4 regions of the Nonomuraea mangrovi genome follow, and region 3 is predicted to be linked to each of the others. Evidence: riboswitches for the same ligand, from Rfam matches in the RefSeq annotation. Region 3 holds a riboswitch; each other region holds the start of a gene.

Region 1 (5,744 bases), on a different contig from region 3:
CGGCGTGATGTCGCCGGTGAAGCGATCACGGACGGGAAGCGGTTGGCGCCCGAGGTCGCGGTAGGTGTGGGATCGGTTACAGGCGCCATAGAGATAGACGAGCGACTCGGCATCGGACCCGATGACGCGTTCGAGCCGTCGCCGCTCCGTCGTCGCCATGAGCGCGTGCGGGAACCCGTCGGTGCCGTAGGTCGCGTGGCAGATGGCGGCCAGCTGGGTACGTGGCGCGGCGGACCACGCCACGGTGAGGGCGTGCACCCTGTGCAGGTGGGCGAGCAGCGTTCCACCTGGGTGGTCGAGCCGGTCGGCGCCCAGCGAGCGTTGCAGCGCGAAGGCACGACGGGCGGTCGTCCCGGTGGCGAGCCACGTCGACGCGCGGTCCGCGACGATGCGGGCGAGCTCATCGGGAGCATCACGAGCTACCAGGTGACCTGCGGCAGGCACCTGAGAGACCGTGACCGCAGGGTTGGCGGCGCGGAAGCGCTCCACCTCAGCGTCGATGAGCGGTGAGCGCGGCCCGCCACGAACGAGCAGGATCGGCAGCTCGATCTTCGCGGCTGTCGCCAGAAGCTCGGGACCGCGTTCGAGGATGTCCTCGACGAGCTCGGCGTGGATGTGGCGGAGGCCACGGGCATCGAGCCAGGCGCGAACCCGATCGGGATCGGGATCGGGTACGACGTCGACGAGCACCAACCCGGCGACATGTCGTGCCGCGCGTGGGTCGGCGAGGGCCGCGATGGCGGCCAGCCCGCCGAGGGAGGCGCCGACCACGACGACCGGTGCCGGCTCTCGGCAGATCATCGCGGTCACGTCCTGCTCGATGGCCCGCAGCGTCGTTGCCCGTCCCGAGCTGTCGCCGTGACCGCGCAGGTCGAAGGCCACGGTCCGGAGCCCGGACAGGGCGAGCGCCGCCGCGACCGGCGTCCACACACCGCGACGTTCGGCTCCGGCGTGGAGCAGGATGACGGTCGGACCGATGCCGGTGGCCGTGCCTCGCAGCGTCACGTCTCCTCGGGCGAGGGTGACTTCGGTCATCGCTGGTCGGAGCCCGGCTCGTCCCGGCGCCTGCCGCCAGGGACGGCACCGAATCGTCGAGCGAGGCCCTCACGGGAGGCCGGAACCTCGTTCCCTCGCGACGTCGTGAGGTCGACCACAGGCATGTCCGCACCCCTTACCTTGAGCTGTCAAGGTACGATACGACCCGCTGCCTTGGCCGGTCAAGGTAAGGTTGGAGTCGTGGGGACACGCCGTACACGAAGACCGCCTGAAGAGGCTCGCCGGCTGATCCTCGACGCCGCGGCAGCGCTGCTCGCCGACGGAGGCGTCGCGGCGGTCCAGGTGCGTGCCGTCGCCGCCCGGGTCGGCATGACCGACGCCGGCGTGACACACCACTTCCAGAGCCGCGACAACCTGCTGCGCGAACTGCTTCGACACGGTGGACGCCAACTGAGAGCCGCTGTGCAGGACGTTCTCTCGTCGTGGCTGGAGCAGGGCGCCGACCTCCTGGAGCTCGTCGAGTCACTCGCAGGTCTGTACCGGCAGGGCTACGGCGAGCTGGCGGTCGCGCTGCATGCTGCGGGCTGGCGAGAGCATGGCGACGGGATGCTGAACCCGGTTGTCGACGCACTCCACAGGCTTCGGCCGTCCGCGGCTTCGACCGAGGACACGCGGCTCGCGGTCGCGGCCCTCCACCAAGCGATGGCGATGGAGCCTCTCTACGGGAGTGCCTTCCGCCGCAGCGCCGGCCTCACCGGCGTCGCGGCGAGCGACCCGACCGCGCAGCTGCGCTGGTGGACGCGCCAACTCCACCTCGCGCTCGACCTCGAACCGTCCCCGCTCCGACATGACCGGGGACGCTGAGTCAACGGACGCGGCTGGGGCGCGGATCGAGCCGGTTCCGCCTGCTGGCGGTCGGTGTCGCACCTTGCCGGCTCGGTGCTGCGATCACCGCGCGTACAAGCTCATCGTGAAGGCCGACTGGGACAACATCTGGAACGACGGCTGGGGGTCGATCGCCGACGCGTAGCGGATCGGGCGGGAGCGAGTGTGGAGTATTTGCCCCTTTTGTGCAGTTTGGCTATTTTTAGTGCATTGTGCAGCGAGCCGTCGACTCGTCCGTTGCCATTGCATTGCCCGGACCGCGCGTCTCCTGAGGCTCATCCGCAGGACGACACTCGGCCGCCGAATCCGTATCCACGGAACCGGGGACCCACTTCCCTTGGGGTGAATCGAACGCCGGCTCAGCCGCGTCCGTAGGGCACTTCCCAGCCCGAACCCGTCAGCTAACCCGGTAGGCGGCATGGAAGCTAGGAGCACAACCCCTTCATGCCCACGTACCTCAAGAACCGGCTGGGCCGCGCGCTGCTCGGCGTCGCCATCACCGCAGGCGCCGTGACCGCCGTCGCCCCTGTCGCACAGGCCGCCCCACCGGCCGGTTCGGTCGTTTCACCGGCTCCCCGTGCCCACGTTCCCGCCCCCTCCGCTGACGCCCCCGCGGTGCTCGGCCGTGCCGCCCATGTGATCGACGCCAAGACCGGCAAGGTCTACTTCAGCAAGAAGGCCGATCTTCGGGTCCCGGTGGCCAGCATTACCAAGGTGATGACCGCCTACACCGTGTTGAAGCAGGCCAAGCCGACCGACGTGGTCGAGGTCACCGCCAAGGACGTGCGTTACGCGTCGAGGGGCGGCGCCTCGGTGGCGTACCTGCGCGCCGGTGACCGGCTCACCGTGGAGGACCTGCTGTACGCCCTGATGCTGCCCTCCGGCGCGGACGCCGCCCACGCGCTCGCCCGCACGTACGGGCCTGGTGTCGACGCGTTCACGGCGAAGATGAACGCCAACGCCCGCGAGCTCGCCATGAAGGACACACTGTACGTCAACGTCGACGGGATGCCCGCCAAGGGCGGCGGCTACTCCACCGCACGCGACCAGGTGCGGCTCGCCCAGGCGGCGCTGAACAACCAGTTGATCAAGAAGGTCGGCTCCACCCGGCACCGCTCGATCCCTGAGACGGCGGAGCACCGCGCCTACTCCTGGCGGAACACGAATCGCCTCCTCCGCACGCCGGGCACCATCGGCCTGAAGACCGGATTCACGCGCGCCGCGGGCTACACCCTCGCCTTCGCCGCCGACCGGGACGGCCGTCAGCTGGTCGGCGTGCTTCTGGGAGAGAGCAGCTCCAGCCGCCGCTTCGAGACCGCTCAGGCGCTCCTCGACTGGGCGGCGACCAGCAGGCAACCCTGACAACTCGACAGCAGCTTAACCGGCGGCCTGCAGCTGGAATTGCAGGTCGGAGGCGCCTGGCGACTCCAGGACCGAGACCGCGATCAGGCCGGCGGCTGCGGCAAGGCTCTCGAATCCTGAGCGGGTGTACCAGTGCAGTACCCAGGGGCGGTCCACGACGGTGCTCTCGCCGTCGCGGCACCGCTCGTAGCGCAACACCGTCGTCTGCGTCCGCGCGGAATCGCTACGCTCCTCGGACACCACCGAGACCCGCAACTCTGCACCGTCGTCCGCTGTAGCGGTGCGCACCCGGCCGATCCGTTCGGCAGGTGTGGGCGATGGGACGAACAGCGGCACCAGGGCGGTGCCGCCCACGGCGAGATGGTCGCGGATGCGGTGAAGGGCGGCCAGAGCGATGGAGTCGTCGGGGAGCAGGTTGAAAGTCGGCCCGGCAAGAAAGATCGCACGGTAGCGGCGTGGCAGATCGAGCGCCTCCATGCGCTGGTGGTAGACGACGACATCGACGCCTTGCTTCCGCGCCCGGTGACGGCACCGCTGCAGCATGTCCGCCGAGGAGTCGACACCCTCGACGTCGAGGCCGCGCCGACGCAGGTCGAGCAATGGATCGCCGTCCCCGCACCCCAGCTCCAGAGCCGGGGAACCAGCCTCTTGGACGAACGCCGCGTAGGGCTCTGGATCTTGGGCCACGGACTTCAGCGGCCCGTATAACTCGGCGACGATGCCTGTATAGAAATCAGCAGGATGCACGCCCGCACCTTACGCGTCAGCCGAATGCCCGGCGACATCATTTCCGGCGTCTCGCCACCCGCTCACCACGACGACGTCTCAGTGTTCGTGGTCGCGCGGGTTTGCGTTCGAGCGCGCTCGAAACCATAGCGTTCTCGCCATGACGACACAGACCTGGATCATCACCGGCGCGTCCCGCGGTTTCGGGCGCGCACTGGCGGAGTCGGCGCTCGCGGCGGGCGACAACGTGGTGGCGGCGGTGCGCCGGCCCGAGAGCGTGGCCGACCTGGAGGCCGCGTACCCGGACACCTTCCTGATCGCGAAGTTCGACGCCCGCGACGTCGCCGCGGCCGCGGACCTCGTGCAGGGCACGCTCGACCGCTTCGGGCAGGTGGACGTGCTGGTCAACAACGCGGGCCGGGCCGTGGTGGGAGCGGTTGAGGAGGTCAGTGACTCGCGGTTGCGCGAGCTGATGGAGCTGCACCTGTTCGGCCCCGCAGCCCTCGTCCGAGCGGCGCTGCCGGCGATGCGGGGCAGGGGCACGGGGACGATCGTGCAGATGAGCAGCCAGGGCGGGCGCATGTCGTTCCCCGGCGTGTCGGCGTACTCCGCGTCGAAGTTCGCCCTCGAAGGCTGGTCCGAGGCCCTGGCAGGGGAGGTGGCGCCGTTCGGGATCCGCGTGATGATCGTCGAGCCCAGCCGGTTCAGGACCGACTTCAACGCGGCCGACGTGCTCGAGTTCGCCGAGGCGTCCGAGACCTACCGCGACCTGCTCGCCGCCGTCCGCGCGGACATGGCGGGGACCGACGGCCTGCAGGAAGGCGACCCGGCGCGGGCGGCCGAGATCATCGTGTCCCTCGCGCACAGTGACGAGGTGCCGCTGCGGCTGCCGCTCGGGCGCGAGGCGGTCGAGCGTATCTCGGGTGTCTACCGGCGTGGCCTGGAGCAGGTCGAGCAGTGGGCCGAGACCGCCCGCAGCGCCGACTTCGAGGGCGTCCCTGCGTCGGTCCGGCCGATCTAGGCCGGCTGCCATGGCGGCTCGACGTGCTGCTCGAACATCGCGACACCATCCGCCGTCGGATCCGTGAGCTGACCCTCTCCCTCATGGCGGTCGAGCACAAGATCACCACGTACGATGGGCGAGGCCCCGCATGCGGTCACACCCAGCCCCGCTCGCGCGCCGTCAACGCTGCTTGTGCGCGGTTGCCGGCATCGAGCGCACACAGCAGGTCCGCTATGTGCCGGCGGTAGGTGCGCAGCGACATGCCGGCCCGCTGGGCGCCCACCTCGTCCTTGCTCACGGTGCACATGCAGGTCAGCACACGCTGCTGCGTCTCGGAGAGCCGGGTGATCCGCCCGGCACCGGGGGCCGTCAGCGTGGCGAAGTCCGTCGCCGCCGCCCACAGCCTCTCGAAGAGGCTGACGACGCCGCCCACCAGGGTGCTCTCCTCGATGAGAAGGGCACCCCTGGCGGTGTCGTGGACGTCGATCGGGAGCAGCGCCGTGTGGCTGTCGTAGACCAGCATCTGGTGCGACAGTTCGTTCGCGACTCTGATCTGCGCACCGTTGGCGTGCAGTTCCCGCAGATGGGCCAGAGTGGCCGCGTCCTCAAGGGCGGTCGTGCGCACGAGATTCCTGATGCGTACGCCGCGCCGCAGACAGCGGACGTCGACGGGCCGCCTGTGGGTGATGTTCTCCTGCGGCAGCGTGTCGTAGGGCTCGGCCGCCAGTACCTCTTCCTGGGCGCTGAAGGCGAGTTCGTCGATGTGGGCGCG
Region 2 (5,744 bases), on a different contig from region 3:
TGGCCGGCCTTCCTGTGGCCGCGCTGTCGGGCGAACTGTCGCCCGTTTCCGGCCCGTCCGGGGAGAGTCCGGACCTGGCCGCGTTCGTCGTCGCCGTGCTCGTGCTGGGTGTCGTGGTGTCATGGGCGGCCACGGGCCTGTGGAACGTCGCCTCGGCCCGGCTGTCGCCCACGGCCGCGGGCATGCTCATCAACGTCGAGACCGTGGCCGGGTTCGCCTACGTCTACGCGGCACGCGGCACATGGCCGCCGCTCGGCCAGGTCGTCGGGTTCGCCCTGATCCTCATCGGCGTGCTCAGGGTCGTCCGGCTGCCCACCACAGGGGGAAGACCGGCTGAGACCCGGTTCGGCCGCGCCGTTTTCCTCTGACGCGATGTCCTCTGGCGTGACGTTCCTCTGGCTCGACGGTCCTTTGACTCGACGCTCGTGAGCGCCGGGACGCCTGGATCGGCGACGCGGTGGCCGCGACGGACGCGGCGCGCCGCTGGACCGCATCGAAAGGGGTTCGACGGAGGGGGGACCTGGCCGGAGACGCCGGTCAGGGGCAGCCGGAGACGGGAGGGGAAGGTGTCCTGGACCCACCGCGACCGGACGCGTGTCGTCGGGGGGAAGGCCGTGGGAGGACACGGCACGTGCGGTTCGTGCCGTCGGGGGGAGGGCCGGGGAAGGACACGACACGTGCGGTCCGTGCCGTCGAGGGGAGGCCGGGGGAGGACACGTGTGGTCGGAAGAAGGTGGGGGAGGGGGCCGGCCGCTGGAAAGCGGGAGAGCCAAGGCGCCCTGCGTGGCGAGGCCCTGACGGCGGCCGCCCCGGGTCCCGTGGTGGGCCCCCGTTACCAGGAGACGTGCCCGATGAGTCGTGGTTCGATCATCGGGCCGACCTGGCAACAGGGCCGGGGGAGTGCGGCGGAATCGTCAGCCCGAGTAGGTGGGGTAGCCGTAGCCGACGACCTGCGACGTGGGACGGACGCGCTGCTCGACGACGCCGTTGCCGGTGTTGCCCTCGATCGTGGAGATCGTGCCGTCGCCGTTGCCCTTCTCGACGAAACCGACGTGGTTGATGTCGTCGAGGCTCTTGCTGCCGCTCCAGGAGAAGAAGACGACCGCTCCGGGCTTGGGGGTCTGGCCCCAGCGCTTGTTGGCCTTGAACCACTTGGCGTGAGTTACGGTGTAGGCGTCCCAGCCGACCTGCGGACGGGCGCCGGTCTGCTCGCCGACCCAGGAGACGAACATCGCGCACCACGCGGCGTTGGCGTAGGCGGTGACGCTGCCGCCGTCCCTGGCGACGGTCTCCCTGGCGCGCTGCGAGTTGACGTACCAGTTCTGGAACTTGGTGCCGCCGCCCGCGGCGTTCTCCTTGATACCGATCTGCTTCTTGGCCTCGGCCAGAACCGCGGCAGCGCTCGGCATGGCCTTCGTCTGAGCCTTGCCGGCGGCGCTGACCCTGGCCGCGTCCTCCTTGGGCGCGCCTGCGAGGGCGGCTACCCGGGGGCTGTCGGCAAGCGGGAGCTTGTCGGCCTGCGCGATCTGGGTGGGTACGAGCGCGCCGGCGATGACGACTGCGCCCAGCGCGGCATGCGCGTAGTTGAGCTTGGGGGCACGGCTACGGCTGTGCTTTGCCATGTGAAGGGGAACTCCTTGCTAGCTTCCTGCCGCTTACCGGGTTAGCTGACGGGTTCGGACGCGAAGCTGCCCTACGGCACGATGTGCCGATTCACCCCAGAGAGATTGGGTCCCCGGTTCCGCGTGGTGCGGATTCAGCGGTCACAGGTGAACCTGTGATGATTGCAATGTCTGGCAATGTCCGGATTGCCCGGTATATGCCTTGAGTGAGCCTAAGGTAATACATGAGGCAAGTAGCTTACAAATTGATAAAGGTCCGTCGATCATCTACGGTCAGGACATGTCGCCACAGGACCTGTTCAACAGGGGGCTGCGGGAAGACGGACACCGTCCGGACGAAGCCCGGCGATGGTATCTCCTGGCGATCGAATCGGGTCATCCCGCGGCCGCCCAGCGGGCGGCCTTCAACCTGGCGCTGATCGAGGACGAGAGCGGCCATCTCGACGAGGCTCGCCACTGGTACGGCAGGGCCGCCACACCCAGGGCGCAGTTCAACCTCGGCGTCCTGGAGGACTGCTGCGGCAACACCGAGGTCGCGCGCCGGTGGTACACCAAGGCTGTCGAATCGGGCCACCCGGAAGCGGCCCCGCGCGCCATGTTCAACCTGGGCCTGCTCGAGGACAGGGAGGGCAGGCCGGAGCGGGCCCGCGCCCACTTCCTCATGGCCGCGGGGTCGGGGCACGAGGAGGCCGCCGCCCGCGCTAGCGAGCGCCTAGCCTGATCCGCGCGTCCTCCAGCATCCGCATCATCGCCAGACTCTCCTCCAACGGCATGATCGCGCTCTCCGTCCTGCCCTCGGCCAGTGCCAGCCGTACCTCGCGCACCTCTTCGGCGTAGCCGTTCATGGCCGGGTCAAGAACGAGTTCCTCGGGCTCGACGCCGGGCCCTGAGAGCAGGATCCGCTGCGGCGCCCAGAACGGCGCGGCGATGTCGGCCCGCAGCTCCGTCCCGACCACGGTCGCGGTGTTGGCCAGCGGGCTGAGCAGGGACGTGTCGAGCAGCGCCCGCGCCCCGCCCTCGTAGGTCAGCAGCGCCCCCACCTCGGCGTCGACGCCCGAGGGGCCGAGCGATCCTGTGAGATGCGTCTCAGCCGGCTCGCCGAGCAGCAGCTGCGCCAGCCCGAACGGGTAGATCCCCAGGTCCAGCAGGACTCCGCCGCCCAGCGCGGGATCCCACAGCCGATGCCGCTCCTCGTACGGCATGACGAACCCGAACGACGCCTGCACCGAGCGCAGCGCCCCGAACCGCTCCTCGGTCAGCAGCCCTCTGATCAGCGGGTTGAAGCGCATCCACATCGCTTCCATGAGGAACACGCCGGCCTGCCTGGCCAGGTCCACCATCCGCTCGGCGTCGGCCAGGCTCGCCGTGAGAGGTTTCTCACACAGCACGGCCTTGCCCGCCGCGATGGCCGCCTCGGCCACCTCCAGGTGCTGGGCGTGCGGGGTTGCCACGTAGACCACGTCCACCGCCGGGTCCTGGCACAGCTGCGCGTAGGAGCCGTAGGCCGACTCGGCCCCCAGCGTCGCCGCCAGCTCGGCGGCCCTGCCCTGGTCGCGGGAGCCCACGGCGGCGACCCGCATGCCGGGCTCCGCGGCGATGACCGCGCCGACCGTCCTGGCGATCCCGCCCGTGGCCGCGATTCCCCAACCCAAGTCACGCATGAGAGTCCTCTCTATCGGTGATCGATCTTCCCATCACCCCGGACACGCGTACGGCCCGCGCCCGGGGCGCAGGCCGTGGCCGACGGGCGGGTCAGCCCATCCAGTCGAAGGTGGCGGGGTCGGGACCGAGGCGCGTGCCCCTGTTCAGCGCGCCGATCGCCGCCATGTCCTCGGCGTCGAGGGTGAAGTCGAACACGTCGATGTTCTCCCTGATCCGCGAGGGGGTGACCGACTTGGGGATCACCACGTTGCCGAGCTGGATGTGCCAGCGCAGCACGATCTGGGCTGGCGACTTGCCGTGCTTGTGGCCCAGCGTGGCCAGCGCGGGGTCGTCGAGCAGCCCCCTGCCCTGGCCGAGCGGGCTCCACGCCTCTGTCAGGATGCCGTTGGCCTCGTGAAAGGCGCGCAGCTCCGCCTGAGGGAAGTGGGGGTGCAGCTCGATCTGGTTGATCGAGGGGACGATCTCCGTCTCGTTCATGAGCCGCTCGAGGGTCTCGATCGTGAAGTTCGAGACGCCGATCGCCCTGACCCTGCCCGCCCTGTAGAGCCGCTCCAGCGACTGCCACGCCTCGACGTACTTGTCCTGGGAAGGGACGGGCCAGTGGATGAGATACAGGTCGAGGTAGTCGAGGCCGAGCTTCGACAGGCTCGTCTCGAAGGCGGCCTCGGCCCTGTCGTGCTCGTTGTTCCACAGCTTGGTGGCGATGAACAGTTTCTCGCGAGGCACGCTCGAGCCGGCGATCGCGCGGCCGACGCCCTCCTCGTTGTAGTACAGCTTGGCCGTGTCGACGCTGGTGTAGCCGGCCTCGATCGCGGCTGACACGGCCCGTTCCGCCTCGTCGTCGGGCACCTGCCAGACGCCGAAGCCGAGTTGCGGTATCTGAACGCCGTCTGTGTTGAGCAGCAGCGAGTTCATGTTCATGCCTCCATTGTTCACTCCGCGTTAGCTGGCGCTTCGAGTGGGCGTCCTACCGTTGCGCGTGTCGTGAACGAACAGGAATCCGTGGCCTGGGTGGAGTCGCCACTACAGATGCTCTGCGCCGTCGAGGCCCACCACGCCGGGCTGCTGGGAGACCGGACGCTGGTGGTGCCACGCGCCGGGCTGCGCCCGCTCGCGGCCACCAGGCGTGAGCTGGTCACGCTCGACCTGCCAGAGGGGCTCGAGCTCGCCAAGCCCAGCGAGCGCATGCCACGCAGGCTCAACGCCGTCGGCGACGCCTTCTCCGGAAGGGTCCAACTGCGCTGGGTCATGATCCGTCCGGGCCGCGTCGTGATCGTCGACGACGGTCTCGCCACGATCAGGCTGCTCGAACTGCTGTCGGCCCGCCCTGTCAAGCCGCTGCTGCGGGCGCGCGCCACCCCGAGCACGTGGCGGAACACGCTCGGCCACCTGGCCGCCCGCAGGCTGCGCGCCACCGCCCGCAGGGGCGCGCTCTCCGTCTTCACCGCCCTTCCCGTGGAGGGCGAACTGGCCGCGGCCGTCGGGCAGGCGGGCGTGGAGCTGGCCCGCCACGACTTCGGCTGGCTGCGCAGTCAGCCGATGAGCACGCCCGGCCCCTCCGAGCGGACGGTCGTCCTCGGCACCTCCCTGGTCAGGAACGGCCTGGTGCACCGCGAGCGCTACCTGCGCTGGCTGACTGAGCTGGCAGAGCGGGAGCCGCTGGCCTACTACCCCCACCGCCGCGAGGACCCCATCGACCTGGCGGTCATCCGCGAGCGGCCGGGCATCACCGTCCACGCCCCCGGCGTCCCCGCCGAGCTGACGCTGCGGGGCCTGTCGGCCGAACAACGTGTGGTCAGCCTTCCCTCGACCGCGATCAGCTCGCTGCGGGTGCTGCTCTCCCCGCGCGGCGTCGCCGTCGAGCCCGTGCACGTGCCCGATGACTGGTGGACCAGCCGCGCGGCGCCTTCCCTCCGTTCGCACCTGCAGATGTTCACGGGAGTACCCAGTTGAAGGTCCTGGCCCTGGCCGATTCCGACTCGTACCTGAAGTGGGCGGCCAGCCTCCTGGACGACCTGCCTGCCGACTGCGTGACAGAACTGGCGGTCGTGCGCACCCCGATCACCCCCTCGCCCGAGCAGATCGCCGCCGCGGTGGCGGGGACCAGGGCCTCGACCGTCCCGGTCCTGTCGGCCAGAGCCCTCAGGCGTACGGCGGAGCGGCTGCGTCCCGACGCGATCCTCGTGGCGTGCACGGGCCCCGTGGTGGACGTGCTGGTCGCCGAGGTGTTCGACGGCCTGCGACCCAGGCCGGTCTTCGTCACAGGACTGCCCGGCATCTCGGTGCCGGCGACCGAGAAGGCCTGGCTGTTCCGCAGCGGCTGCGACCTGTTCGTCGTGCACAGCGGCAGGGAGGTCGCCGAGTTCGGTGAGCTGGCCGCGCGGCTCGGCGGTGGCGGCGCGGTGGGCCTGGCCAGGCTGCCCTTCCTGCGCGACGTCCCCTCCGTCGAGGGCGGCAACC
Region 3 (5,744 bases):
CCTCGTCGTCCCTCCCGGCCGCGCCCACCACCCGCAGGCCGCGGGCGGTCGCGAGCTCCACCGCGAACCCGCCGACCGCGCCGGCGGCGCCGGTGACGAGCACGGTCCTGCCCTGGTCCAGCCGCGCCCTGTCGAGCGCCTGCCACGCGGTCAGCGTGTTGAGCGGCAGCGTGGCCGCCTCGACGGCGGAGATCCCCTGCGGCGCGGGCGCGACCGCGTGGGCGTCGACCACCACGTACTCCGCCTGCGCCTTGGTCGGCAGCTCCAGCCGGCCGACGAGGGCGATCACCTCCTGGCCGGGCGTGAAGGCCACGTCCTCGCCGACCTGGTCGATCACGCCTGCCGCGTCGAAGCCGAGCCCGTAGGAGGCGAGCCTGCGGGCGACGCCGTAGTCGACGAGGGTTCCCGCCGCGACCGCGAGGTCGAACAGGTTCACCCCCGCCGCCGCCACCTTGATTCGCACCTGGCCGCTGCCCGCCTGAGGGATCGGAGCCTCGATGAGCTCGGGCGAGCCTGAACCGCCGATGAGCGCACGCATTGTCGTCATGCCGCCGACCCTAGGGAGAGCTGCTCTCTTCTGGTAAGAAGGCACCTGGAAGTGCGTAACCCACCCGAAGGAGCCCCGTTGGCGACCATGACGGCGGCCGAGCGCCGCGCCGAGGCCAAGCAGGCTTATGACGCCTATATCGCGCAGTGCCCTTCAAGGAAGCTGCTCGACGCGCTTAGTGACAAATGGGTCAGTCTGGTGCTCACGGCTCTCGCCAATGGGCCGCTGCGTTACAGCGATCTCGCCAGGACGGTGGCGGGTGTGAGTCAGAAGATGCTGACCCAGACGCTTCGCGGACTGGAAAGGGACGGCCTGGCCTCCAGAACGGTGACCGCCTCGGTGCCGGTGCGGGTCGATTATCGGCTGACGCCACTCGGAACGAGCCTGCTGCCACTCATGGCGGCGATCAAGGAATGGGCCGAGAGCCACATCGAGGATGTCGAGCTCGCCCGCGAACACTATGACGCCCAACGGGACGGCGAACAATCGGGGCGAAATTCCGGATAAGGACAGTTTCCTGTTAGGCGGTTGTGGACCGTTCTACGCACCACACGCCATGCGAGTTCTTCATATAGAAACGATCAAGTCAATAGCCGCCGTCAAGCGCCGCACGAATCGACCTTGACGACCTTTCCCGTATGCGTTTACCGTCTGCGAGACGAGCAGCTTGCTCGGGCCGAGACGTCGCCGAGTTGTGCTGTTGGGGGGAGGGCTCCCGATGGATGTGCTCACCGACGACGGAGTCGTGCTGAGCCAGGACGACCTGGAACTCCTGGCGGAGTTGGCCAAGGGCGTCACGGTCGACCGCGTGGGCAGGACGCTGGAGATCAGCGGTCGCACGGTCCGCCGCCGCCTGCGGGTCATCTGCGACAGGATCGGCGTCGCCACGGCGATCGAGGCGGTGGCCTGGGCGGCGCGCCGAAGACTCATCTAGCCGGCGCGGTTGCGTCTCGCGTACGGCCTCCATCCGGTTCCGGCGCGAGCGGCTCCCGGCTAGTCGGCGATGCGGACGGCTCCCGCGAAGGGCCTGTTGCCGATCGTGGCGATCCGGACGACGTCGCCGGTCTGGGGCGCGTGCACCATCATCCCGCCGCCGATGTAGATGCCCACGTGGTGCAGGTCGCTGTAGAAGAAGACCAGGTCACCCGGGCGCAGCTCCTCGCGCGTGATGTGCGTGCCCGCGGTCCACTGGTCGCCGGTGTAGTGCGGCAGGCTGATGCCGACGCGCTGGTAGGCGGCCATGACCAGCCCCGAGCAGTCGTAGGAGCCGGGACCTTCGGCCCCCCACACGTACGGCTTGAGCTGCTGCGTCAGCGCCCAGCGTGCGGCCTCCGCCGCCTTGCCGCTGCCGATGATCGGCAGGTTGACCTTGGTGGCGCGGGTGCCGGGCCGTCCCGCCTCACCGATCGCCCGCCTGAACAGGCTGCTCTCGACCTTGGCCACCATCGAGGTGATCTTGTCCCGCTTGCCGCCGAGGTCGTCGACGAGCTTCTGGACCTCCGCCAGGCGCGTCTTGGCCGTCGCCCTGGCCTTCTCCGCGGCGGCGATGGACTCGGCGAGCTCCTTGACCTCCTGGCCCTGCTGCTGGTTGATGGCGAAGGAGGTGGCGGCGGCGTCGAGGAAGGCGCCGGGATCGGTCGCGTTGGCGAAGGCGAGGCCGTCGGTGAAACCGCCGGACATGTAGGTGCTCTCGGCCAGGAGGGTGGCCCTGGCGCGCTTGGCTGCCAGATCGGCTTCGCTGGTGGCCAGGATCTTCTTGGCGTTGTCCGCGGACTTCTTGACGCTCTTGAGCTTCTCGCGCTGCCCGTTGTACTGCTCGGTGAGCGTCTCGATGTCGTTGTGGAGCTTCTCGACCTGCTTGGAGAGCTCCCTGAGCGACGGCTTGGGGTCGGCCATGGCCGAGCCGAGAGGCGTGGTGAGGACCAGAACGGCCATCGCGGCGCCCAGGATCGCGAACCGCTTCCGGCGGGAACCGGGTTCGTGGGGGCGGGCGTGCTCGCCCGCCGACTCCCCTTCGCGGATGCGCCTGCGCTTCACCAACCAGCTCCTCTCGTAGTCGCCGACCGGGTTAGCTGACGGGTTCGGGCCGGAGCAGCCCTACCGAGCCCGAGCTCGGATTCACCCCTTGACGGCTGGGCGGCCGCCGGCGGGTCCCCGGCTCCCCTTGTGGGGGATTAGGCGTGTCTCCACGCCTGGCCGCGTGGGGGACATCGTCGGTGGACACTAGTGCAAGCAAGGTTCGTGCTCAACCAGAACTGCCAATCCAGTAGAGGATGCGCATCCAAAGGATCACGGGCAGATCACGCAAAAGCCCGATCGACCAGGGGATTGCAAAGCCTTTACTGAGTTTCGCGAAGGTTTGTCGGGTTTGTCGTGCAGAGATGCATAGCGTGCCCGCCTCGCTACAGTGCGTCATGTGACGGTAGTTAAGGGTGGGCCGAAACGAGCTAGGTACGCTGAAGGGCCATGGAGCAGGTCGTCGAGCGCACAATGCAGGACACCGAGATCGTCGTACGGCGAGCCCGCACGCCGGACGTCAGGTCGATCAGGCGCCTGGTCGACATCTACGCGGGCGCGGGCCGCAAGCTGCTGGAAAAGGCCACGGTCACGCTGTACGAGGACGTCCAGGAGTTCTGGGTCGCCGAGCGCGGCGGCCAGGTCGTCGGCTGCGGCGCGCTCCATGTGCTCTGGGAGGACCTCGCCGAAATTCGCACGGTCGCGGTCGACCCCGCCGTCAAAGGTTCAGGCATCGGTCACCGTATTGTTACCGCGCTGGTGGGAACGGCCCGTGACCTGGGGCTCCGCAGGGTCTTCTGCCTGACGTTCGAGGTCGACTTCTTCGCCCGGCACGGCTTCGTCCCGATCCAGGGAACACCGGTGTCACCCGAGGTCTACGCCGAGTTGCTGGCCTCCTACGACGAGGGTGTGGCCGAGTTTCTGGATCTGGAGCATGTCAAGCCCAACACCCTTGGCAACACCAGGATGCTGCTCCATCTGGAAGCAGTTGACTATGGCGTTGACCAAGAGGAAAGGTGATTGTTGATACTCATGTCGATACGTTGGGCAACAGCAAGCATGTGTCCTGACATGTGCCACATGCGCCATCGAAGCGAGGTGACACGGTGAGCACCGGACAGCCGCCGTATCCGCAGGATCAACCTGATGACAATTCCGGATACGGTCAGCAGAACGCAGGACGCCCGGGCGAGCAGCCCGATCCTGACGTGACGATCGTGGGCTACCGCCATGAAGGCGGCGGCTACGGTCAGCCGTCCCAGGGCCAGCCCGACTACGGCCAGCAGCAGGGCTACGGCCAGCAGCAGCAGGGCTATGGTCAGCAGGGCTACAGCCAGCCCGGCTACGGCCAGCAGCAGGGCTACGGCCAGCAGGCCGCGTCCTCGGGTCAGCAGCCCGGCTACGGCCAGCAGCAGCCCTCCTACGGCCAGCAGCCCGGCTACGGGCAGCAGGCCCCTTCCTCGGGGCAGCAGCCCTACGGCCAGCCTGACTACGGCCAGCAGCAGCCCGGCTATGGGCAGCAGCAGCCCTCCTACGGTCAGCAGCCCGGCTATGGGCAGCAGCAGCCGTCCTCGGGCCAGCAGCCTTCCTACGGTCAGCCCGACTACGGGCAGCAGCAGGGCTACGGTCAGCAGGCATCCTCGGGCCAGCCGCCCGAGTACGGCCAGCCCGGCCACGGCCAGCAGCAGCCCGGCTATGGGCAGCAGCAGCCTGGTTACGGCCAGCAGCCCGGCTACGGGCAGCAGCAGCCGTCCTCGGGCCAGCAGCCTTCCTACGGTCAGCCCGACTACGGCCAGCAGGGCCAGTCGCAGCCCGGCTACGGCCAGCAGTCCCCGTACGGCCAGCAGCAGCCCTACGCCCAGCCCGGCTACGGCCAGCAGCAGCCCGCGTACGGGCAGCCCGGCTACGGCCAGCCCTACGGGGCGCCGGCAGGGGTGCAGCCGCCCGGCGCGCCCGCCCCGCTCGCCGAGTGGTGGCAGCGCCTGGTCGCCCGCATCGTCGACGGTGTGATCTTCGGGATCTTCTGGTTCGTGCTGGGTCTCATCCTCGCCATCTTCTTCGTGGCCAGCTACAACCTCAGCACCGGTGCGACGAGCGGGCTGAGCGGGTTCGCGGCGTCGGCGATTGCGGCGGTCCTGGCGACGCTGTTCTACGTTGGCTACGAGTACCTGATGACCAAGGCCAAGGGGCAGACGCTGGGCAAGATGGTCATGGGCATCAAGATCGTCCCGGTTGGCGGTGCTCTGACTCCGGGCGGACTGTCCGGCGATGCCGCGCTCAAGCGGGCGGGTGTCACCTGGGGCGGCGTCATTCTTCAGGTGGTGCCGGTGGTGGGCGGTCTTCTCTCGTTCGCCGCGATCGGTGTCAACGCCGCTTCCCAGCTCTGGGACAAGCCGCTGCAGCAGACCTTCGCCGACAAGGTCGGCGGAACCGTGGTCGTGAAGATCAAGTAAGCGGACACTTAAAAAACGGGGGCCGGCTGGACGCCGGCCCCCGTTTTCGCGTCTTGGCCCTGTAATCGCCGTCGGCGGGCGTACAGAATGGGCCTTATGGTCGCGCCGCCGCCGGGAGTGCGGGCCGTACCGGCTGATTGGTGGGAACGGCTCGTCGCGCGAAGCATTGAGGCCCTCGTCATCGGGGTCTTCTATTACATTCTGTTCATCGCGGCCTGGGGTTTGTTGCGAACTGTAGGGCTTCTCGAGGTGTACGGCGACTGGTTGCCCGGCTTGTTCGCCTGGCTCGTCGTCGGGTTGGCTTATGCGGGCTATGACTGCCTGGCTCATTACCGGCGCCGCCGTACCTTCGGGAAGGCGATCATGAAGATTAGGCTGGAGCCCGCGCCGGGCCGCCGGCTGTCGCCGGGGGACCTTGCGAAACGCGCGATCCTCTATCCCGGGCCCATCGCCCTGGCGGAGATTCCGGGAGTCAATGTCGTAGTGGGAATCCTGGTGTTCGCCGTCGGGCTGTCTATCTTGATCGACAAGCCCTTGCAACGGGGGTTGCACGACAGATGGGCGGGTTCCTTGGTGATCAAAGACCCTCACTGAAGTGTGCATCTACCCCCAGACGCCGATTTTTCAGGATTTTCCGGGCGATCGGGTAAGAACTCTGGAGAGACTGGCATTAGGCTAGGTGGCACACCCCGCCTGGTGGTCGCCCTCTTTGGGGGCGCTATCGTCGG
Region 4 (5,744 bases), on a different contig from region 3:
TAGGCCAGGCCCGCGAGCTTCGCGATCCGCTCGCGGTCGAGCTCGTAACCGGGTGAGCCGATCACGGTCCAGACCTCCAGGGCCCGCTCGATCGCGGCCTGCCGGTCGGGAGCGGGAGCGGAGAACAGCGCGGCCGTCGCCTCGGGGGTGGGCGGCCCCGCGTCGGGGCTGGGGGTCGACATGATGGAGGTGAGCGTGAGCACCCTGCCGGGATGCGCGATGGCGAGCGCCTGAGCGATCATGCCGCCCATCGAGACGCCCAGCACGTGGGCCGCGGGCCAGCCGAGGGCGTCCATCAGGCCGGCCGCGTCGTCGGCCATGTCGCTCAGCAGGTAGGGCGCCGCCGCGCCCGGGGTGAGGTCGGGCACGCCCTCCTCGGAGAAATGGGTGGAGAGCCCCACGTCGCGGTTGTCGTACCTGACGACGTGGTGGCCCCTCCCGGCGAGCAGTTCGCAGAACTCGTCGTCCCAGTGGACCAGCTGGGATCCGAGTCCCATGATCAGCAGGAGGGGCCTGTCACGGGGGGTGCCGAAGGTGTCGTAGGCGATCTCGATACCGTTGGCATGCGCCTTGAGCGTCATGCGAAACAGAATCCCATTCTGTTTCGCGTGGCGGCAAGGGCCTAGCGGGAGACGACCTTGCGCAGGTGGCCGCGGCCCAGGTAGCCGACGCCACCGACGATCGCCAGACCGCCGATGAGGGCGAGAGCGGTACCGGTGTGGCCGTTCTCGTCCGTGGTCTCGGTACGGGCGGCGGTGGTGGTGGCGGCGCCCGTGTCGAACGAGGCGGGCTGGACGGACGCGCCGCCCTGCGCCTCTTCCTCGGCCTTCACCGCGGCGATCCGCTTGGCCTCGGCCTTCTTGGCCTCCTCGGCCTTCTTCGCCTTGGCGAGGGCGAGGAGGTCGACCGGCGGCTTGGCCGGGTTCCTGTCCTTACGGCTCCACGCACCGGTGGAGAAGGCGACGGGGTGGTTCTTCTTGCCCACGCCGTTGCCCCACTTGGTGATGACGTACTGGATCTTGATGTGCCCCTCGCCGCCGATGCCGTCCACGCCCAGCGTGTCGGAGTTGAACCTGCCGCCGGTGAGCTCGGCGAAGGTCTTGGCGTCGAGGTCGAGCATGATGCCGTTGTTCGAGGGGTTGCCGGGACCGCGGTCGCCGACGAAGAAGGGGGCCTTCTTGCCCTTGTAGACGACGTAGCCCTCGGTCATGAGGGGCCAGCTCGGGCTGGCGATCAGACCCTTGCGCATCGGAATGCCACTGGCGGGCAGGCCGGTGTCACCGGCGCGGCCGGAGGCGTCGTCCCAGTAGTAGGAGGCGGTGGTGGACCCCTGGAGGAGGGTCCGCTGCTGGGTGACCTGGCTGATGTCGGGCCCGGAGGGCTCGGCGAGAGCGGCGGCGGCACCGGTGCCTACGGCGAGGGCGGTGGTGACGAGCAGGGCGGAAACGCGCATGCCAAAGCGGCGGGTCATGAAAGTCCTTTGTGCGAGGGAATGGGCAATCCGCGCTCGAATGAAGATCAGGCAAAGGCGTAGCCGGGCATGGGCCTAACAGTCGCTACGCAAAGGAGAGCGCGAAGAAGCGGGGGAAAGCGCCGCTCAGTTTGGGGGGTGGTAGTACACGAGTGTGGTCCTCTCCATCTCGCCTACCGGGTTAGCTGACGGGTTCGGGCGTGGAGATGCCCTACCGGCACTGGGCCGGATTCACCCCAAAGAGATGGGTCCCCGGTTCCCGCGTTCGCGGGATTCGGCGCCGACCAGCCTGCTCTTCCTTGTGAAGGGCACGTCACCGGTCGGTAACGCAATGGACTCTAGGCGCAAACCACCCCAAAGGCAAAAGCAAAGCCATGAATCGGAAAGAAGATCTACCTTTTATCGTCACGAATCGACAGGCCCAGAAGACACGAAAACCCCTGCGAAACAACGGGTTTCACGGGGTCCGGCATGGTAAATCGATCAGAAGTCAAAAATCATGGAAGAGTCATGGTCGAACGCCGGATTCGGCACGGCGCGAGGGGCGCGGCCCAGGCCGTACGGCACGCCCCGTGTCCGCCGCGCCGCGGACACGGGGCGCGGTCCGTCAGACCTCGAGCTTCTCCTCGATCGAGCGCAGCTGGTGCCGCGCCATCGCCAGGTTCGCCCTGCCGCGGTCCAGCGCGAGGTAAAGGAACAGTCCCTTGCCGCCCCTGCCGGTCATCGGCCTGATGATGTGGTACTGGCCGGTCAGCGTGATGAGAATGTCCTCGATGGTGTCCTTGAGGCCGAGGGAGTCCATCGTGCGCATCTTGGCCTTGACGACCTCGGTGTTGCCCGCGGCGGCCACCTGCAGGTCCAGGTCCTTGGAGCCGCCCAGGGCGCCCAGGGCCATGCCGCTGCCGTAGTCGACCACGACGGCGCCGAGAGCGCCGTCGATCGCCATCATCTCCTTGAGGGAGACGTCCATGCTCGCCATGCATTCCTCCGTGTGGATGTGAGTCACTTTCGCGATGCGATGGCGGCAACACTCGCCGCCGTCTTGCGACCCTCCAGCCGCAGCAGCCCCAGGTTGGTGCCAGGGTCGGCCAGGACTGTGAGGACGATCGTGGGGCCGGCCGCGTAGAAGGCGGCGAAGCCCGCGGTGCCCGAGATGAGGGTTTCCTCCAGGGCGCCCTTGCCTGCCAGGATGGCCATGCGCTTGCTGAGCGCGAGGAGGGCCGCCGAGAGCGCCGCCGTCTGCTCGACGTTGCCGCCCGTCAGGTCGCTGGCGATGGTCAGCCCGTCCACGCTGCAGGCGATGCTCCCGCTGACGTCGGGAGTGCGTTCACGCAGGAGCACCATCTCTCTCAGCACCTCGTCCCGCAGCTCCACCGGTGGCCTCCTTCTGAGTGAGGGGAACCTCACGACAGCTCCTCCAGCGCCTTCTTCAGCCGGATCAGCAGGTTGATGTCGGTCGGGTCCGCGGTCACCACGGGCCCGAGTGGCAGGGCAGGAGCGTCGGGGTCGGGCCGCGGCCGCGACTCCTCGTCCCGGCCGAGCCGCCTGGGCAGCGGCGGCGGCATGCCCTCCGAACGTGCGAGCAGCCCCGCCGCGGCAAGGCGGCGTACGGCCAGCAGCGTCGCGTAACCGGGTCTGCCGAGCTTCATCGCCAGTTCCAGTGGGGTGGCCGCGCGGTCGGCGTGGACGAGGATCTCCCACTGCAGGTCGTTCAGCACGACGCGATGGCCGGGCAGCCGCCTGACCGGCGCCACGGGCGCTGTGTCCACGTCGGCCGACGGCCAGATCCCCGTCAACTGAGCCCTCCTCCGCCCGCACTCGCGGACGATCTCCTCGACCTCGAAGTACCAGTGGGAGCCCAGCCAGTGCCGCTCCCCCGGCCGGAACTTGGGCCTGGTCCCGGTGACGGGCAACAGGAAGTAGGCCGCGTCGAGCACCGCGCCGAGCACGCAGTGCTGCAGCTCGCCCTTGGTGACCATGCCGTCCTCGACCAGGCGCGCGCCGCCGCCCTCTCGCTGGGCCCTGCGCAGCGCGGGAGCCGAGACCCTGCCGCTGGCGATCAGCACGTCCTCGGCCCTCGGTGTGTCCGCGCACTCCATGTAGGTGACCCGTCCGGCGTCCATGAAGATCGTGCCCGCCCGCCCCACCCGCAGGGCGCCCGTCGAGCGTTGCCTCGCCAGCCCGGCGAGCAGCGTGTCCAGTACCGGCATGTCACTTGGTCAACTGTCCTGAGATGGCCTGCAGTCGGTAGCGGGCAAGGGCGAGGTTGGCTCGCTCCTTGTCCAGCCGCACGTAGAGGACCAGCGGCCCCTCGAACGGCGACACCAGGTGGCGCACCAGGTGGTGGCCCTTGTCAGTGGTGACGAGCATCTCGTCGACGCGGATCGTTCCATCCGGGGAGCTCTGGGCGAGCCCGTCCGTCGTGTGGCGCAGCGCCTCGCTCAGCGCCGCCGCCGACCGTTCGACGTCGAGGCCCTCGCTTCCGCTCGCGGCCACCGCCATGCCGCTGATGTGGTCGACCACCATCGCGTCGAGGGCGCCGGGTATGGCCATGACCTCGGCCAGGCAGTCATCGAGTCCCAGCACGAACCCTCCCTCACCATCGCGCTGACCGGGACAGCGTAGGAGGAGCACGTGCCGCCCCGAAAAAGGGCGAGATCACGGTTATGGATATTTATAGCCAGAGGAGCGAAAAAGCCCATCCGAGTGGCAAGGCTATTCCGCCACGCGGCAATTGAGAATGTTTCTCATATTTATCGCCGAACCACATCACCGCAGCTCAACTCGATGGTGAATCGTTTCAGGCAACACAAAGAGAGGGAGGGTACGGCATGCGCCGTACCCTCCCTGGAACCTGAGGCGTCAGCCGCCGCTCTTACGACGGAAGGTCCGCTTGCTCGAGGCGGGACCGTGGGCGCCGTGAATCTTCGAGGGATCCTTTCCCTTGCCGCCCGCAACCGAGTCTGCGTGCGCGTTGTTCTTGCGCTCCAGCGCCTCGCGGAACTTCCGCTTCAGCTCATCCTCGGGAGCCTCGATGGGCTCGGGTTCCGCCGGTGTTTCAGCCATCAGGACCTCCTGGTCTTGGGGACACTGACAGCTTCGCACGAGCTCACGGGCCACGCGAAACCGGTCTAGGCTTTACCCATGACCCCCCTGCCCGACCGCGACCCGCGGGAGATGCGCGCCGCCGACCTCGACCGCGAGCGCACCGCCGAGATCCTCCGAGCCGCCGCGGGAGACGGACGGCTGGGCATGGAGGAGTTCCATGAGCGGCTCGACCAGGTCTACTCCGCCAAGACCTACGCGGAGCTCGACCTCCTCACGCACGACCTGCCCACCCCTGCCCACACCCCCCTGCCCGTGTCGTCACCCTCGACGACCTCGGGGGCGGACAGCGGCGTCGCGATCGCCGTCATGGGCGGGTTCAAGCGGACCGGCATCTGGCGGGCGCCGCGCGTGCTGACCACCGTCGCCTTCTGGGGCGGCGGCAAGATCGACCTGCGTGAGGCGACGCTGAACGGCGGGGAGATCACGATCAGGGCGTTCGCCGTGATGGGCGGGGTCGACATCATCGTGCCCGAGGACGCCGACGTCGACGTGACCGGCATCGGGGTCATGGGCGGCTTCGACCACGCCGCCGGCGGCGCTGGGGCGCCAGGTGCACCGCGGATCAGGATCACCGGGTTCTCGTTCTGGGGCGGCGTCGACGTGAAGCGCAAGCGCCGCAAGCGCGAGTAGCCGCCCGCTTGCCGTCGTCCTGGCGGCCGTCCCGCCGCCCGCTTGCCGTCGTCCCGCCGGTCGGCTCGTCGTCAGGTGCCGGGCCACGGTCGAGGCGGCCCTTGTGCCGGGCCGGGTCATTTCGCCTGGCATTTCCCCGGAAACAGCGAAAGCCCAGACCGGAGAACCGATCTGGGCTTTCGATTTGTGCGCCGCCAGGGACTCGAACCCCGGACCCGCTGATTAAGAGTCAGCTGCTCTAACCAACTGAGCTAGCGGCGCCCGCGGGAAGAAATATACCCGGCTTCGCGACGCAGGTCGAATCAGCGGGAATCAGGCCGTCTCACCCCCGTGGACGAGCTTGGCGAAGACCACCGTGTTGTCGACGTAGTGCCTGGTGGTGAGGTTGAACGCGCCCGCGCAGGTGATCAGCCGCAGGGCGGGATACCCGGGGTCGCCGTACACCTTGTCAGCGGGGAAGTCGTCCTTCGGATAGGTGGAGACCTTGGTGACGACGAACCGCAATCTCTCTCCGTCCTTGCGGGTAACGAAGATC

Evidence for each region. Region 3 has a riboswitch for cyclic di-AMP ahead of ACFSKW_RS24550 (C40 family peptidase). Riboswitches for the same ligand answer to the same signal wherever they lie in the genome.
Region 1: linked by a shared signal. The riboswitch ahead of ACFSKW_RS05625 (D-alanyl-D-alanine carboxypeptidase family protein) and the one ahead of ACFSKW_RS24550 (C40 family peptidase) in region 3 are both predicted to bind cyclic di-AMP.
Region 2: linked by a shared signal. The riboswitch ahead of ACFSKW_RS23365 (CHAP domain-containing protein) and the one ahead of ACFSKW_RS24550 (C40 family peptidase) in region 3 are both predicted to bind cyclic di-AMP.
Region 4: linked by a shared signal. The riboswitch ahead of ACFSKW_RS30450 (hypothetical protein) and the one ahead of ACFSKW_RS24550 (C40 family peptidase) in region 3 are both predicted to bind cyclic di-AMP.

Annotation. Positions count from the first base shown of each region.
Region 1 covers NZ_JBHUFV010000007.1:28,699-34,442, reverse strand. The annotation lists gene ACFSKW_RS05635 (alpha/beta fold hydrolase) at 1-1,035, opposite strand, end outside; gene ACFSKW_RS05630 (TetR family transcriptional regulator) at 1,237-1,860, shown strand; cyclic di-AMP (ydaO/yuaA leader) riboswitch at 2,170-2,312, shown strand; gene ACFSKW_RS05625 (D-alanyl-D-alanine carboxypeptidase family protein) at 2,326-3,243, shown strand; gene ACFSKW_RS05620 (class I SAM-dependent methyltransferase) at 3,259-3,990, opposite strand; gene ACFSKW_RS05615 (SDR family NAD(P)-dependent oxidoreductase) at 4,130-4,990, shown strand; gene ACFSKW_RS05610 (hypothetical protein) at 5,127-5,744, opposite strand, start outside.
Region 2 covers NZ_JBHUFV010000033.1:1,071,785-1,077,528, forward strand. The annotation lists gene ACFSKW_RS23360 (DMT family transporter) at 1-368, shown strand, start outside; gene ACFSKW_RS23365 (CHAP domain-containing protein) at 915-1,622, opposite strand; cyclic di-AMP (ydaO/yuaA leader) riboswitch at 1,638-1,772, opposite strand; gene ACFSKW_RS23370 (tetratricopeptide repeat protein) at 1,903-2,343, shown strand; gene ACFSKW_RS23375 (Gfo/Idh/MocA family protein) at 2,324-3,283, opposite strand; gene ACFSKW_RS23380 (aldo/keto reductase) at 3,375-4,199, opposite strand; gene ACFSKW_RS23385 (hypothetical protein) at 4,269-5,237, shown strand; gene ACFSKW_RS23390 (DUF6716 putative glycosyltransferase) at 5,234-5,744, shown strand, end outside.
Region 3 covers NZ_JBHUFV010000035.1:121,827-127,570, reverse strand. The annotation lists gene ACFSKW_RS24565 (NADP-dependent oxidoreductase) at 1-547, opposite strand, end outside; gene ACFSKW_RS24560 (winged helix-turn-helix transcriptional regulator) at 635-1,054, shown strand; gene ACFSKW_RS24555 (LuxR C-terminal-related transcriptional regulator) at 1,266-1,481, shown strand; gene ACFSKW_RS24550 (C40 family peptidase) at 1,541-2,584, opposite strand; cyclic di-AMP (ydaO/yuaA leader) riboswitch at 2,590-2,738, opposite strand; gene ACFSKW_RS24545 (amino-acid N-acetyltransferase) at 3,014-3,583, shown strand; gene ACFSKW_RS24540 (RDD family protein) at 3,670-5,016, shown strand; gene ACFSKW_RS24535 (RDD family protein) at 5,113-5,610, shown strand.
Region 4 covers NZ_JBHUFV010000047.1:87,553-93,296, forward strand. The annotation lists gene ACFSKW_RS30445 (alpha/beta fold hydrolase) at 1-581, opposite strand, end outside; gene ACFSKW_RS30450 (hypothetical protein) at 623-1,471, opposite strand; cyclic di-AMP (ydaO/yuaA leader) riboswitch at 1,627-1,761, opposite strand; gene ACFSKW_RS30455 (hypothetical protein) at 2,079-2,450, opposite strand; gene ACFSKW_RS30460 (roadblock/LC7 domain-containing protein) at 2,474-2,845, opposite strand; gene ACFSKW_RS30465 (hypothetical protein) at 2,875-3,681, opposite strand; gene ACFSKW_RS30470 (roadblock/LC7 domain-containing protein) at 3,683-4,057, opposite strand; gene ACFSKW_RS30475 (DUF5302 domain-containing protein) at 4,334-4,537, opposite strand; gene ACFSKW_RS30480 (DUF1707 domain-containing protein) at 4,616-5,209, shown strand; tRNA gene ACFSKW_RS30485 (tRNA-Lys) at 5,397-5,470, opposite strand; gene ACFSKW_RS30490 (class F sortase) at 5,522-5,744, opposite strand, start outside.